4 regions of the Cronobacter sakazakii genome follow, and region 3 is predicted to be linked to each of the others. Evidence: predicted binding sites of a transcription regulator. Region 3 holds the regulator's gene; each other region holds the start of a gene.
What was found. The regulator PurR, encoded in region 3, represses purine synthesis genes. The targets are predictions, from matches to a motif close to CANGCAAACGTTTGCNTG.
Positions count from the first base shown of each region.

Region 1: a site for PurR is predicted at 1,098-1,115, ahead of purM (phosphoribosylformylglycinamidine cyclo-ligase). Genes of this name have one in related genera too.
Region 2: a site for PurR is predicted at 2,340-2,357, ahead of pyrD (quinone-dependent dihydroorotate dehydrogenase). Genes of this name have one in related genera too.
Region 4: a site for PurR is predicted at 1,642-1,659, ahead of purL (phosphoribosylformylglycinamidine synthase). Genes of this name have one in related genera too.

Region 1 is NZ_CP011047.1:2,085,634-2,089,709, reverse strand. Features, by position in the region: gene uraA (uracil permease) at 1-238, opposite strand, end outside; gene upp (uracil phosphoribosyltransferase) at 320-946, opposite strand; gene purM (phosphoribosylformylglycinamidine cyclo-ligase) at 1,179-2,216, shown strand; gene purN (phosphoribosylglycinamide formyltransferase) at 2,216-2,857, shown strand; gene ppk1 (polyphosphate kinase 1) at 3,096-4,076, shown strand, end outside.
Region 2 is NZ_CP011047.1:3,814,653-3,818,728, reverse strand. Features, by position in the region: gene ssuD (FMNH2-dependent alkanesulfonate monooxygenase) at 1-667, opposite strand, end outside; gene CSK29544_RS18225 (sulfonate ABC transporter substrate-binding protein) at 664-1,635, opposite strand; gene ssuE (NADPH-dependent FMN reductase) at 1,628-2,203, opposite strand; gene pyrD (quinone-dependent dihydroorotate dehydrogenase) at 2,452-3,462, shown strand; gene CSK29544_RS18210 (cell division protein ZapC) at 3,627-4,076, shown strand, end outside.
Region 3 is NZ_CP011047.1:3,405,209-3,409,284, reverse strand. Features, by position in the region: gene punR (DNA-binding transcriptional activator PunR) at 1-787, shown strand, start outside; gene purR (HTH-type transcriptional repressor PurR) at 805-1,830, opposite strand; gene cydH (cytochrome bd-I oxidase subunit CydH) at 2,122-2,211, shown strand; gene CSK29544_RS16225 (MFS transporter) at 2,474-3,640, shown strand; gene CSK29544_RS16220 (C40 family peptidase) at 3,709-4,076, opposite strand, start outside.
Region 4 is NZ_CP011047.1:2,015,900-2,019,975, reverse strand. Features, by position in the region: gene purL (phosphoribosylformylglycinamidine synthase) at 1-1,555, opposite strand, end outside; gene mltF (membrane-bound lytic murein transglycosylase MltF) at 1,823-3,382, shown strand; partial or broken gene tadA (tRNA adenosine(34) deaminase TadA) at 3,342-3,743, opposite strand; gene yfhb (phosphatidylglycerophosphatase C) at 3,842-4,076, opposite strand, start outside.

The DNA.
Region 1 (4,076 bases), 1.3 Mb from region 3:
ACACGGGCGAGATAAAGGCAAAGCTTGAGCCCAGATACGCCGGGATTTTGCCTTTACAGATAAAGAGATACAGCAGCGTGCCGATGCCGTTAAACAGCAGTACGGTGGCCGGGTTAATATGAAACAGGATGGGCACCAGCACGGTTGCGCCAAACATGGCGAACAGGTGCTGCAAACTAAGCGGGATAGTCTGTAAGAGCGGCGGACGTTCACTTACCCCGATAGCACGGCGCGTCATAGCGTTTTCCTCAAGAGTGTTGATGTGTGATGTGTTAAGTGTGGGACCAAAAAAAAGCCGACTAATAAGTCGGCTTAATGTTTATTTCGTACCAAATATTTTATCGCCCGCATCGCCGAGGCCCGGGATGATGTACCCGTGCTCGTTAAGCCCCTTGTCGATGGACGCGGTATAAAGCTCGATATCCGGGTGCGCTTTTTCCAGCGCCTTGATGCCTTCCGGCGCGGCAACCAGAACCAGCACTTTGATGCTGGTGCAGCCCGCTTTCTTCAGCAGGTCGATAGTGGCGATCATCGAACCGCCTGTCGCCAGCATCGGGTCGACAACCAGCGCCATGCGCTCGTCGATATTAGAAACCAGCTTCTGGAAATACGGCACCGGCTCCAGGGTTTCTTCATCACGGTAAACGCCGACCACGCTGATACGCGCGCTCGGTACGTTCTCCAGCACCCCTTCCATCATGCCAAGACCGGCGCGCAGAATAGGCACTACGGTAATTTTCTTGCCTTTGATCTGCTCGATTTCCACCGGGCCGTTCCAGCCTTCAATGGTCACTTTTTCCGTCAGCAGATCGGCTGTGGCTTCATAGGTCAGCAGGCTGCCCACTTCAGAGGCGAGTTCACGAAAACGCTTGGTGCTGATGTCATGCTCGCGCATCAGGCCCAGCTTGTGTTTAACCAGCGGGTGTTTCACTTCAACGATCTTCATTCTCTTTCTCCCCAGCAAGATGGCAGCCACAAAAAAAATCGCCGGATTATACCGCTTTTTGCGGGCCGCGCCATACGTAATGGGCTTGATCGGGATCAACCGAACAGAAGTCAGTCATCTTATTAGTGTGTTTTATTCAACGCAACAAGGGCTCGCAAACGTTTGCCTGGACTGTTAGAATTGCCGCGTTTTCTCTACTACCACCAACCGCAACCGCGTGGGGACTTTAGCAGTGACCGACAAAACCTCTCTCAGCTATAAAGATGCCGGTGTTGATATTGATGCTGGTAACGCTCTGGTCGACCGAATCAAAGGCGTCGTGAAAAAAACCCGTCGCCCGGAAGTGATGGGTGGCCTGGGCGGCTTCGGCGCCCTCTGCGCGCTGCCGCAGAAATACCGCGAGCCGGTGCTGGTCTCCGGGACGGACGGCGTCGGCACCAAGCTGCGTCTGGCGATGGATCTGAAACGTCACGACACGATTGGCATCGATCTGGTGGCGATGTGCGTCAACGATCTGGTGGTACAGGGCGCTGAGCCGCTGTTCTTCCTCGATTACTACGCGACCGGCAAGCTGGATGTGGATACCGCGGCAAGCGTGATTAACGGCATCGCCGAAGGCTGCCTGCAATCCGGCTGCGCGCTGGTGGGCGGCGAAACGGCGGAAATGCCGGGCATGTATCACGGCGACGATTACGACGTGGCCGGTTTCTGCGTCGGCGTAGTGGAAAAATCAGAGATTATCGACGGCTCGAAAGTCGCCGATGGCGACGTACTGGTCGCGCTAGCTTCCAGCGGTCCGCACTCCAACGGCTACTCGCTGGTGCGTAAAATTCTTGAAGTGAGCGGCGCGGACCCGCAAACCACCGAGCTTGACGGCAAACCGCTCGCCGATCACCTGCTGGCCCCTACCCGCATCTATGTAAAACCGGTGCTGGAGCTGATTGAGAAGCTTGAAGTCCATGCCATCGCCCACCTGACCGGCGGCGGCTTCTGGGAAAACATTCCGCGCGTGCTGCCGGACAACACCCAGGCCGTGATTGATGAAGCCTCCTGGCAGTGGCCGGCGGTCTTCAACTGGCTACAGCAGGCGGGCAACGTCAGCCGTCATGAAATGTACCGCACCTTTAACTGCGGCGTTGGCATGGTCATCGCCCTGCCAGCCGCAGAAGCGGATAACGCGGTAGCGCTGCTCAATAGCCTTGGCGAAACCGCATGGAAAATCGGCGCGATTAAAGCCTCCGATGCCCAGGAACGCGTGGTTATTGCGTAATGAAGCGCATCGTAGTGCTGATTTCCGGCAGCGGCAGTAATTTACAGGCGATTATCGACGCCTGCGCGCAGAAGAAAATCAACGGCCTGATTAGCGCCGTCTTCAGCAACAAGGCCGACGCATTCGGCCTTGAACGCGCGCGCGAGGCCGCCATTCCCGCCCATGCGTTAAGCGCATCTGATTTTGCCAGCCGCGAGGCGTTTGACCGTGAGCTGATGCAGGAGATAGACGCCTACGCGCCGGATCTGGTGGTGCTGGCGGGCTATATGCGCATTCTGAGCCCGGCCTTTGTGGCGCACTATGAAGGACGGCTGCTGAATATTCACCCTTCCCTGCTGCCGAAATATCCGGGGCTGCATACGCACCGCCAGGCGCTCGCCAACGGCGATGACGAGCACGGCACGTCGGTGCATTTTGTCACGGACGAGCTGGACGGCGGCCCGGTGATTTTACAAGCCCGCGTCCCGGTCTTTCCCGGCGACAGCGAAGAAGACGTCACCGCGCGCGTTCAGGCGCAAGAGCACGCCATCTACCCGCTGGTGGTGAGCTGGTTTGTCGAGGGCCGCCTCGCGATGCGCGAGGGCCGCGCCTGGCTGGACGGGCATCCGCTCCCGCCGCAGGGTTACGCTTCTGACGAGTGATTAAAGGGCCACGAGGCCCTTTATTTTTTCTCTCGTCTGGCGTTAATTCCGTCATCGACACGGAAAACTTGTCCGCCAACATCACGGTTTCACAGGCTTTTTTGCCGCTTTCTCGTAAGCCTGCGGATAACTGTCATACTTTTCTGGCACAGTTGGACAGAGCATGACAAAGCTCGCCATAATAACCCCGAGACGGATTTGCCACGTCCCGAGTTAATCAACCGGAGTGTGAGTAGTAATGGGTCAGGAAAAGCTTTATATCGAAAAAGAACTGAGCTGGTTATCGTTCAACGAACGCGTATTGCAGGAAGCGGCGGATAAATCTAACCCGCTGATTGAGCGCATGCGCTTTCTGGGCATCTACTCTAACAACCTTGATGAGTTTTATAAGGTCCGGTTTGCCGAGCTTAAGCGGCGCATTATCATCAGCGAAGAGCAGGGTTCTAACTCTCATTCGCGCCACCTGCTGGGCAAGATCCAGTCGCGGGTGCTGAAGGCAGATCAGGAGTTCGACGGCCTGTATAACGATCTGCTGCTGGAGATGGCGCGCAACCAAATCTTTCTGATTAACGAACGCCAGCTTTCTGAAAACCAGCAGGTGTGGCTGCGTCACTACTTCAAACACTATCTGCGCCAGCACGTCACCCCAACGCTGATTAATCGCGACACCGATTTGGTGCAGTTTCTGAAAGACGATTACACCTATCTGGCGGTCGAAATTATTCGCGGCGAATCCATTCGCTACGCGCTGCTGGAGATCCCGGCGGATAAAGTGCCGCGCTTCGTGAATCTTCCGCCCGAAACCCCGCGCCGCCGCAAGCCGATGATCCTGCTGGATAACATTCTGCGCTTCTGCCTGGATGATATCTTTAAAGGCTTTTTCGATTACGACGCGCTGAACGCCTATTCCATGAAAATGACGCGCGACGCGGAATACGATCTGGTGCATGAGATGGAATCGAGCCTGCTGGAGCTGATGTCTTCAAGCCTCAAGCAGCGTCTCACCGCCGAGCCGGTGCGTTTCGTTTACCAGCGCGATATGCCGGATGCGATGGTACAAATGCTGCGCGAGAAGCTCTCTATCTCCCGCTATGACTCCATCGTGCCGGGCGGTCGCTACCATAACTTTAAAGATTTCATTAGCTTCCCGAATGTCGGCAAAGCGAATCTGATCAACAAACCGCTGCCGCGCCTGCGCCACATCTGGTTCGATCAATTC
Region 2 (4,076 bases), 410 kb from region 3:
GTACCGTGCGCCCGTGAGCCGCCGCTTTGGCGCGTACCTGGGCTATCTTCTCTTTTACCTGCTCCGGCGGCTCGCCCCAGGTGAGGTAGAGATCGACCTGCTCGGCAGCCAGATCCTGCGCCACATCAGACGAGCCGCCGAAGTAAAGCGGCGGGCGGGGCTGTTGTACCGGCGGGAATAACAGCTGCGCGCCGCGCACCTTAATATGCTTGCCTTCAAAATCGACCTTTTCGCCTTCCAGCAGGCGACGCCAGACGCGGGTAAACTCGGCCGACGCCTCATAACGCGCGGTGTGATCGAGGAACACGCCGTCACCGGCCAGCTCCTGCGGATCGCTGCCGGTTACCAGGTTAAAGAGCGCGCGCCCGTTGGACAGCCTGTCCAGCGTCGCCGCCTGACGCGCCGCTACGGTCGGCGACACCACCGACGGGCGCAGCGCGACCAGAAATTTCAGCCGCTGGGTGACCGGGATCATCGACGCTGCAACCAGCCAGGCGTCTTCGCAGGAGCGCCCGGTCGGGATCAGCACGCCGGTAAATCCGAGTCGGTCAGCGGCCTGCGCAATCTGTTGCAGATAGCCGTGATCAACCGGGCGGGCGCCCGCGTCGCTACCGAGGTAGTGACCATCGCCGTGGGTGGGTAAAAACCAGAACAGATTCAGATTCATGATTTCGCTCCTTCAGTAGCGCCGGACCAGATGCGGCTGCGGATATCGACTTTCTTTGGAACCAGATGGTTGTCGTAAAACAGATCGGCGGTGTGCTGCTGGCGCACGGCCGTCTCTTCATTCACGGGCGTGATGCGTGTCGGCGGGCGGTGATCGAAATAGAGCTCAATGACCGGCTCCGGCAGCCCGATGCTTTGCGCGAACAGTTTCACGCTCTCTTTGCGCTGGCTGCGCGTCAGGGCATCCGCTTCGCTAAAGCTCTCCAGCACGTTCGTCAGGAACTGACCATATTTTTCAGCATAAGGGCGCGAGGCGAGGTAGAACGATCCTGTCAGATCAAGATCGGTGCCGTCGGTCAGCACACGCACGCCGCCCTGAATAAGTGCGGCGGAGTAGTAAGGATCCCAGATGGCCCAGGCATCGACGTTACCCTGCGTAAAGGCAGCGCGAGCATCGGCGGGTGTGAGGTATACCGGCTGAATATCGGTAAATTTCAGCCCGGCTTTTTGCAGCGCGCGCAGCAGCAGATTGTGCGAGCTGGAGCCCTTCTGGAACGCGACCTTATGGCCTTTCAGGTCGGTGACACTCTTAATGGGGCTGTTTTCCGCCACCAGCAGCACTTCGGCTTTCGGTTTCGGTGGCTCGCTGCCGATGTAAACCAGATCGGCTCCCGCCGCCTGGGCGAAAATGGGCGGAATGTCGCCGGTACTACCGAGATCGATACTGCCGACATTCAGCGCCTCAAGCAGTTGCGGGCCCGCCGGGAATTCGACCCAGGTGATTTTGGTGTTCGGATAACGCTGCTCAAGCAAATGATGGCTTTTCGCCAGCACCATGCTCACAGAGCCTTTCTGATAGCCGATACGCAGCGCCTCTGGCTGTGGTTCAGCCGCGCTGACGCCTGCGGTAAAAAGCGTGAGGCCGGCTACCAGTAGCGGTGCGGCGTGACGGCGAAAAAGATTAAGCATGTAACGTTCTCCTTGTGAACTGCGGCGCAGGGGTTGCCAGATGGCGACGAGTCAGCGCCTGCCAGAAAGTGTCGAGGGCATCGTCAAGACGCGTTTGTAGCGGTTCGGAAAAGCGCGGCTGATGGTGGTAATCCAGCACCTGACTGTCATCGGCAAAGACACCATGCAGGATCTCCTGCGCTTTCAGGGCGTTGAGCACAGGTTTAAGCGCGTAATCCAGCGCCAGCAGATGGCCGGCCGAACCCCCGGTCGCGACCGGCAACACCACTTTTTTCTCAAGAGCCCGTTCAGGCAGGAGATCAAGCAGCGTTTTCAGCGCGCCGGAAAACGAGGCCTTATAGATAGGCGTAGCGATGATGACGCCGTCGGCCTGCTGAAGCTGCTCGATAAGCGTCAGGAGCGCCGGGCTGTCGAAGCGGGCGTAGAGTAAATCTTCTGGCGCAAAATTCTGGATATGCCAGTGACAAATCTCAACATCGAGCCGGGTGAGTTCACCCGCGAGATAAGAAAGCAGGGCGCTGGAGCGCGAAGGAAAGCGTGGGCTTCCCGCCAGAGTAATAACCCGCATACCACCTCCTTATAACCAAAATAAAGTTTTTGATTAACATTAATAACAATATGAGAGGATAGTGGCAGAGGGGCTGGCCCCGAGAAACTAAAAATTGTGGTGATGCTTTGCCAAAAAACGCATAAAACAGGATTAAAAAGAAAACGTTTGCTTTCGCAGGGGCTTTTTTGCCGCAGGTCAATTCCCTTTGTGAAGCGGATCGCAGATAATAGCGCCCCGGTTTGCACACCGGGAATCCAGGAGAGTTCATGTACTACCCCTTCGTTCGAAAAGCCCTTTTCCAGCTCGACCCCGAGCGCGCTCACGAATTTACCTTCCAGCAAATGCGCCGCATTACCGGCACGCCCCTTGAAGCGCTGCTGCGCCAGAAAGTGCCGTCTAAACCGGTGACCTGCATGGGGCTGACGTTTAAAAACCCGCTGGGGCTTGCCGCAGGCCTTGATAAAAACGGCGAGTGCATCGACGCGCTCGGCGCGCTGGGTTTTGGATCGGTGGAAATCGGCACCGTGACGCCGCGCCCGCAGCCGGGCAACGACAAGCCGCGTCTGTTCCGCCTGGTCGAAGCGGAAGGGCTGATCAACCGCATGGGCTTTAATAATCTCGGTGTGGATAACCTGATAGAGAACGTCAAAAAAGCGCATTTTGACGGCGTGCTCGGCATTAATATTGGTAAAAATAAAGACACGCCGGTAGAACAGGGTAAAGATGACTACCTGATTTGTATGGAAAAAGTATTTCCCTACGCCGGGTATATCGCGATTAATATCTCGTCACCGAATACGCCTGGCCTGCGCTCGCTGCAATATGGCGACGCGCTCGACGATCTCCTTGCCGCTATTAAAAATCAGCAGCAACGGCTGTCGCAAAAGCACCATAAATATGTACCCGTGGCGGTTAAGATCGCACCGGATCTTTCGCTGGAAGAATTGATCCAGGTGGCCGATAGCCTGGTGCGCCATAATATTGATGGGGTCATTGCGACCAATACGACACTCGATCGCAGCCTGGTTCAGGGCATGAAATATTGCGACGAAACGGGCGGATTAAGCGGCCGTCCTCTGCAATTAAAAAATACGGAAATCATTCGCCTGTTAAGCCAGGAGCTGCAAGGACGCCTGCCGATTATCGGCGTCGGTGGTATTGATTCTGTTATTGCCGCGCGGGAAAAAATAGCCGCTGGCGCTTCGCTTATTCAGATCTATTCCGGCTTTATTTTTAAAGGGCCGCCGCTCGTTAAAGAAATTGTGACCCACCTTTAAGCATTTCCCCCTTTAAGACCGCCAGGGCTTTATTTTCAGCCCTGGTTGTTTTATATTCCGCGATTGTTGCTAATTTAAACGTCATAGTCTTAGATTAATGAGGGAATAAACGAAGCGGCAAAAAAGGGAAATAATTTTAAGTTTCATCGCAGTGGGGGGTAATGATGCGTATAAAGCCGGACGATAACTGGCGCTGGTATTATGATGACGAGCACGACCGGATGATGCTCGATCTGGCCAACGGCATGCTGTTTCGCTCGCGTTTTGCCCGCAAAATGTTGACGCCCGACGCGTTTGATCTTTCCGGATTCTGCGTTGATGACGCCGCACTCTGGTTCTCCTTCGATGAAAAATGCCGTGAGCTTCCTCTCTCCGCTGAACAGCGCGCCGAACTGGTGCTGAACGCCCTTGTCGCTATCCGTTTTCTCAAACCTCAGATGCCGAAAAGCTGGCATTTCTTAACCCATGACGACACCGAATGGTCGCCGTGCTGTGGCGATGCCGCCTGCGTATGGCTGAGCGACAGCGGCGAAGCGGTCTGCCTGCTGGTGGTCGAGCCTGGTGATAACGCGACGCTCTGCCTGCTGGCGCAGCCTGCGTTGACGCTCGCTGGC
Region 3 (4,076 bases):
GTGGCTTGCGGTATCGCTCTTTGAGCGCCGCCATCGCGATGTGGTTCTGACACCCGCCGGAGCCTGGTTTTTGCGGGAAGGGCGTTCTGTTATCAAAAAAATGATGATCACCCGTCAGCAGTGCCAGCAAATCGCCAACGGATGGCGCGGACAGCTCTCCATCGCGGTGGATAATATCGTGCGCCCGGAACGCGTCCGGCGGCTGGTGCTCGATTTCTACCGGCACTTCTCTGATGTGGAGTTGCAGGTGTCGCAGGAAGTCTTTAACGGCGTCTGGGACGCGCTGGCGGACGGGCGCGTGGAGCTTGCGATTGGTGCCACACAGGCGATACCGGTCGGTGGGCGCTTCGCGTTTCGTGATATGGGCATGCTGAGCTGGCGTTGCGTAGTGGCGCACCATCATCCGCTGGCACAGCACGCGGGCGCGCTCAGCGACGACAGGCTGCGCGATTACCCGTCGCTGGTGCTGGAAGATACATCGCGATCGCTGCCCAAGCGCATTACCTGGCTTCTGGATAACCAGCGGCGCGTGGTAGTGCCGGACTGGCACTGCGCCGCCGATGCGCTGAGCGAAGGGCTCTGTATCGGCATGGTGCCGACACATTTCGCGAAGCCATGGCTCGATAGCGGGGAGTGGCGCGCGTTGACGCTGGAAAACCCGTTCCCGGACGCCGCCTGCTGTCTGACGTGGCGGCAAAGCGACGCCTCGCCCGCGCTGCGCTGGCTGCTCGATTATCTGGGGGACAGTGAAACGCTGAACAAGGAGTGGCTGCGGGAGCCGCAGTGATACGGCTCCCGGAAGGATTAACGGCGATAGTCGCGGAACGGGCCGTCCGCCACCGAGCGGCGTTCGATCAGGCGCGGATGCACCTCAATCGTCTGCGACTCTTCGCGCTTATTCACGATGCGGTCGAGCAGCATATTGAACGCGGTCTGGCCGAGCGTTTCTTTTGGCTGATGGATAGTCGTCAGTGCCGGGCTAAAGAAACGCGCGTTGCGTACGTTGTCGTAGCCGATGATCGAAATATCCTGCGGTACGCGCAGGCCCATCTCATCGGCGGCGCAGATAGCGCCCATCGCCATAATATCGCCGCCGCAGAACACGGCAGTCGGGCGCTGCGGCTGCGAGAGGATCTGCTGCATCGCGCGGTAACCGGATTCCGGCTCGAAATCGCCCTGCACGATCCAGTTTTCCGGCACTTTAATGACCGCTTCTTCCAGCGCTTTCATAAAGCCTGAGAAACGCCCGACGCCGGTGTTACGCTCAAGCTGCCCCGGAATCACGCCAATATCACGATGGCCGCGCTCAATCAGATAACGCCCGGCGAGATAACCGCCCTGGAACGCGTTATCTATAACCGAGTCCGTAAAATCGGCTTTCGCTTCACCCCAGTCCATCACCACCATCGGGATATGACGGTACTCTTCAAGCGTGGAAAGCAGCGGCTGCGGGTATTCCGAACACATCACCAGCAGGCCGTCGACGCGCTTTTGCGCCATCATCGACAGATACGCGCGCTGCTTTTCCAGGTTGTTATGCGCGTTGCCCAAAATCAGCGTATAGCCTTTGGCGAAGCAGCTGTTTTCAACGGCTTCAATGATTTCGGCGAAATAGGGCGCTTCGCTACTGGTCGCCAGCAGCCCGATAGATTTGGTGTGATTCACCTTCAGGCTGCGCGCCACGGCGCTTGGCGAATAGTGTAATTCTTTGATAGCCGCCCAAACCGCATTGCGCGTCTCTTCCGCCACAAAACGGGTTTTGTTAATCACATGTGAGACTGTTGTTGTGGAAACGTTGGCTCGCTTCGCGACGTCTTTAATTGTTGCCATTAATAATCACTCCAGACCCCTGGCTGAGCCGTGTAAAATCACGGGTTAATCGTTTGCCTGTACACACCCCTGACTGCCGCGAGGAGAGTGCGGCATGCCGGGAAACGCGACATTTTTCGTGAGGAGGGGTCGATGGCCGGTACCGAATAAAGTAGCGACGAATTTTGGCTTATCTTTATCGAAAGGGGAAGAGGGAAAACGCATATCTGGTTAAATGTCGCAGGATTTTTCGGCCCGTTTATGCAAAAATGCGCACTACCTGATTTTTATGGGGTCTTTAAGGAGAATACCATGAGTACCGATCTGAAATTTTCGCTGGTCACGACGCTGGTTGTACTGGGCCTGATTGTGGCGGGCGCATTTACCGCCATTCTGCATTAAGCGACAGGCGGGAGCGCACCTGTTCTCCCGCTTTCTTAAACTTTTCTTGCGTTTAAGCGCCGATTCCCCGCTGTTTTCTTTCTTTTTCCCGTTATTCCCTTTAGATTCGCTAATAACAATGAGCGCGTGTTCTTAACAGCTGCGCAATAATATTTTGCTGTTTTTGTCCCTTATCTTTTCTGATTGCGAGTGTCATCCTTTTCTGCATCCTGCTGTAACGTCGGGCGTTCCCGGCGCTGTTGTACAATTTCTGGAGCAATGAATGAAAGTCAATTTTCCGTTACTGGCACTGGCTATCGGTGCTTTTGGCATTGGCACGACCGAGTTTTCCCCGATGGGGTTGTTGCCGGTAATAGCGAACGGCGTCAACGTCTCCATTCCGGCCGCCGGTATGCTGATTAGCGCCTACGCGGTCGGCGTGATGGTAGGCGCACCGCTGATGACGCTTTTACTGTCGCACCGCGCACGGCGTAGCGCGTTGATTTTTCTGATGGCGATTTTTACGCTCGGTAACGTGCTGTCAGCACTGGCACCGGATTATATGACGCTGATGGCCTCGCGTATCCTCACCAGCCTTAACCACGGCGCGTTCTTCGGGCTCGGCTCGGTGGTGGCGGCAAGCGTGGTGCCAAAGCATAAACAGGCGAGCGCCGTCGCGACGATGTTTATGGGCCTGACCATCGCCAATATCGGCGGCGTGCCGGCGGCCACCTGGCTTGGTGAAACCATCGGCTGGCGAATGTCGTTTCTGGCGACGGCCGGTCTTGGCCTGGTGGCGATGGCGAGCCTCTGGTTTTCCCTGCCAAAAGGCGGCAGCGGCGAGCGCCCGGATGTGAAAAGCGAACTGGCCGTGTTGATGCGCCCGCAGGTGGTGAGCGCGCTGCTGACGACGGTGCTCGGCGCGGGCGCGATGTTTACGCTCTATACCTATATCGCGCCTGTGTTGCACCACATCACTGACGCCAGCGCGGCGTTCGTCACCGCCATGCTGGTGCTGATTGGCGTCGGGTTTTCCATCGGCAACTATCTGGGCGGCCGCCTGGCGGACCGCTCGGTGAGCGGCACGCTGAAAGGCTTCCTGATGCTGCTTATCGTCATTATGGCGGCTATTCCGTGGCTTGCGAAAACGGAAATCGGCGCGGCGGTGAGCATGGTGGTATGGGGGGCTGCGACTTTCGCGGTAGTGCCGCCTCTGCAGATGCGCGTGATGCGTGTCGCCAGCGAAGCGCCGGGCCTGTCGTCATCGGTGAATATCGGGGCGTTTAATCTCGGTAACGCGCTTGGCGCGGCGGCGGGCGGGGCCGTTATCCATGCGGGCTTCGGCTATAGCGTAGTGCCAGTGATGGGCGCGCTGATTGCCGCACTCGGCCTGCTGCTGGTGCTGATCTCCAGCCGTCGCGAAGCGCAAATGGCGTGCAGCGCTGAATAATCCATGCTGCCATATAAAAGAAAACGGAGAAGGGTGACCTTCTCCGTTTTTTTGTGAGGATAAATCGATTAACGAATAGTGCGCGGCGTCATCACCCGGCGCGCGCCGACATAGTGACGCTGCCAGTAATCTTCGCTCAGCGAGGTTATCTGGATTTCCTGGCCGCTGCGCGGTGACTGAATAAATTTGCCGTTGCCGACATAGACGCCGACGTGATCGGCGGTGCCACGGCCCTGAGTGCGGAAGAACACCAGGTCGCCGCTTTCCAGCTCGCCACGGTTAACCGGCGCGGCGTCGCGCAGGTGATACATTTCGTTGGCGGTGCGCGGAATGCGGAATTTCACCAGATCTTTATAGGCATACCAGACGAGGCCGCTGCAGTCGAAACCGGTACGCGGCGACGTGCCGCCCCAGTGGTACGGCTTGCCTATCTGGT
Region 4 (4,076 bases), 1.4 Mb from region 3:
CGCTCACCAGCTCCGGCATGGCGTTGGAAAGGCCGCCCGCGCCAACATCATGAATAAAGAGGATCGGGTTGGCCTCGCCAAGCTGCCAGCAGCGGTCGATCACTTCCTGGCAGCGGCGCTCCATTTCCGGGTTGTCGCGCTGTACCGAGGCGAAATCGAGATCGGCGTCTGACTGGCCAGACGCCATGGAGGACGCCGCGCCGCCGCCAAGACCGATATTCATCGCCGGGCCGCCGAGCACAATCAGCTTCGCGCCGGGCGGAATTTCGCCTTTCTGCACATGGTCGGCGCGAATGTTGCCGATGCCGCCTGCCAGCATGATCGGCTTATGGTAGCCGCGCAGCTCTTCGCCGTTGTGGCTGGCCACTTTCTCTTCATAGGTACGGAAATAGCCGTTCAGCGCCGGACGACCAAATTCGTTGTTGAACGCCGCGCCGCCAAGCGGGCCTTCGGTCATGATATCGAGCGCGGTAACGATACGATCCGGCTTGCCGAAATCTTCTTCCCACGGCTGCTCAAAGCCCGGAATGCGCAGGTTCGAAACAGAAAAACCCACCAGGCCCGCTTTCGGCTTCGCACCGCGGCCCGTCGCGCCTTCGTCACGAATTTCGCCGCCGGAGCCTGTCGCGGCACCCGGCCACGGGGAAATGGCGGTCGGATGGTTGTGCGTTTCCACTTTCATCAGAATGTGCGCCGGTTCCTGATGGAACGCGTAGCGGCCCGCTTCATGATCGGCGTAGAAACGGCCCACGGAAGAGCCTTCCATAACCGCCGCGTTATCTTTATACGCGGAGAGCACGAAATTCGGGGTCTTCTCGAAAGTGTTTTTAATCATTTTAAACAGCGACTTCGGCTGTTTTTCGCCGTCGATAACCCAGTCGGCGTTAAAAATTTTGTGACGGCAGTGCTCAGAGTTGGCCTGCGCGAACATGTAGAGTTCGATGTCGTTCGGGTTGCGCCCCAGGCGGGTGAATGCGTCATGCAGGTAGTCGATTTCATCTTCTGCCAGCGCCAGCCCCAGACGCACGTTGGCGTCTGCCAGCGCCTGACGGCCCTGCCCCAGCAGATCCACGCTCTGTACCGGCGCGGGGTCGTGGTGCGCGAACAGCTGCGCGGCGTCTTCCAGCGCGCCGAACACGCTCTCCATCATGCGGTCATGCAGCTCTGCCGCAATCTGGCGCCAGGCGTCGTCGCCCGCGGTGGGATCCACATCGAGGTAATACGCCACGCCGCGCTCCAGGCGTTTGACCTGGGCGAGCCCGCAGTTATGGGCGATGTCTGTCGCTTTAGAGGACCAGGGAGAGATAGTGCCAGGGCGCGGCGTTACCAGCAGCAGACGGCCCGACGGCGCGTGGCCAGTAAGGCTCGGCCCATATTTCAGCAGGCGCTCAAGGCGCGCGTGCTCTTCGGCATTCAGCGGTGCGGCGAGGTCAGCAAAATGGACATACTCGGCATAAAGGGTTTTCACCGGGAGGTGAGCGTCTTTGAAACGAGCCAGCAGTTTGTTAATACGAAATGCCGACAGAGCGGGCGAACCACGCAGAATTTCCATCATCTAGTCTCTCGTCTTCGAAGCGCCGGAGGGCACCTCAGTGGGCGCAAGGGGGAAAACGGGCGTCATTATAGAGAATCCGGCGCGCTGACGAAACCGTTTGCGTAGAAATAAAATCCCGCCGTCGCGTTAACGTTTGGTGTGGCCGATTCCTCTAATTAGTTGCCAAGTGGCGCTTTGTTACGCAAAATGCCGCTCCATGCCATTCAAACGAAACGGTTTACTAACGATTGTTCGCTGAGCCCCGAGGCAACGCAGAGAATTAACTAATTGAAAAAATTAAAGCTTAATTATCTGCTCATCGGCGTCGTTACCCTGCTGCTGGCAGTGGCCTTGTGGCCGGCCATTCCCTGGTCCGGCAAAGCCGATAACCGTATCGCCGCGATTCAGGCGCGGGGGGTTTTGCGCGTCAGTACCATCGCCACGCCGCTGACTATGTACCGCGCCGGTGACACCATGTCCGGGCTTGATTACGAGCTAAGCCAGGCCTTCGCCGACTATCTGGGCGTGAAGCTTAAAATCACCGTGCGCCAGAACATCAGTCAGCTCTTTGACGATCTCGACAATAACGACGCCGATCTTCTCGCCGCAGGCCTGGTCTATAACGAAGCGCGCAGCCAACACTATCAGGCTGGCCCTATCTATTATTCCGTCTCGCAGCAGATGGTTTACCGCGTCGGCAGCCTGCGTCCGCGAAGCCTCGCCAGTATTAAAGAGGGGCAACTGACCATTGCGCCGGGCCACGTGGCGCAAAGCGAGCTGGAACAACTCAAAGCAAGCAAATACCCGGGTTTAACCTGGCGCGTCGACCCGAAACTCAGCAGCAACGAGCTGATGCTGCAGGTGGCTCAGGGCACGCTGGATTACACCATCGCCGATTCGGTCGCCATCGGCCTGTTCCAGCGCGTTCATCCGCAGCTTGCGGTCGCGCTCGATCTCAGCGATGAGCAGCCGGTGACATGGTTCAGCCGCCGCAGCAGCGATAACTCGCTCTCAGCCGCGCTGCTCGATTTCTTCAATCAGATTAACGAAGACGGTACGCTGGCGCGCCTGGAAGAGAAGTATCTGGGCCACGGCAATGATTTCGATTACGTGGATACCCGCAGTTTCCTGCGCGCCGTGGACAGCGTGCTGCCGGAGCTGCAGCCGCTCTTTGAGAAATACGCGACGGATATCGACTGGCGACTGCTGGCGGCCATCTCGTATCAGGAATCCCACTGGGACAGCCAGGCCACCTCGCCCACCGGCGTACGCGGTCTGATGATGCTGACGCGCAATACGGCGCAAAGCCTGGGCCTGACTGACCGTCTTGATGCCGAGCAGAGCATCAGCGGCGGCGCGCGCTATCTGAAAGATATGATGAGCAAAGTGCCGGAAAGCGTACCGGAAGAGGAGCGGATCTGGTTTGCGCTGGCGGCGTATAACATGGGCTACGCGCATATGCTGGACGCCCGCGCGCTGACAGCAAAACAGAAAGGCAACCCGGATAGCTGGTCGGATGTAAAACAGCGGCTGCCGCTGTTAAGCCAGCGCCCCTATTACAGCAAGCTCACCTATGGCTACGCGCGCGGGCATGAGGCTTACGCCTATGTGGAAAATATCCGTAAATATCAGATAAGCCTGGTCGGTTATCTGCTGGAGAAGGAAAAGCAGGCCGCCGCGGCAGCGCAGCCTAAGCTTGTGCAGAGTTACCCGACGAATATTACGCCGCAGGGTCTGTTCCCGTCGCCCTTTTCGTCGCTTCCTTTAGGGCCTTTTTCTCAAGCCGGCGCTGGCGGAAAAACGCACTCAGCATTGCCGAACACTCTGTCGCCAGTATCCCCTCGATAACCTGCACCTGATGGTTCATACCGGGATGCCCGGTGATGTCCATCAGCGACCCGACCGCGCCGGTTTTGGCATCACGCGCGCCGAACACCAGCGTGCCGATACGCCCGTGCACCATCGCGCCTGCGCACATGACGCATGGCTCAAGCGTGACATACAGCGTGGTATCCAGCAGACGATAATTTTGCAGCACCAGCCCGCCCTGGCGCAGCGCCATGATCTCGGCGTGTGCGGTCGGATCGTGGCGGCCAATCGGGCGGTTCCAGCCTTCGCCGATAACCTGATTGTTGTGTACCAGCACCGCGCCTACCGGCACTTCTCCCTCGTCCCAGGCGCGCTGCGCCAGCGTCAGCGCATGGCGCATCCAGTATTCATGGGTGAGTTCAGTCTGTGACACAAGCTTCTCCGGGAGTATAAGGCGGGCGGCATTATACACACCGTTTATGGGTTGCGAAACGCGCCTTATTCGAGCTGCTGGAGCTGCCCCTGCGGAGTGACGCGCCAGCGGTGCTGGCAGAAGTAAAGCAGCGGGTTATCTTGCTTGCTGTCGCTGTAGCCGCTGTAAAGACGCAGCGGCGTGCCAATCTGGCGCTCCAGCTGCGCCACTTTTTCATGGCCGAGGCAGCGCAGCGTCAGTACCCAGCCGCCAAAGCGCCGCTCCATCTGACTGGCGATGACATTCACGCGCGGCAGCCAC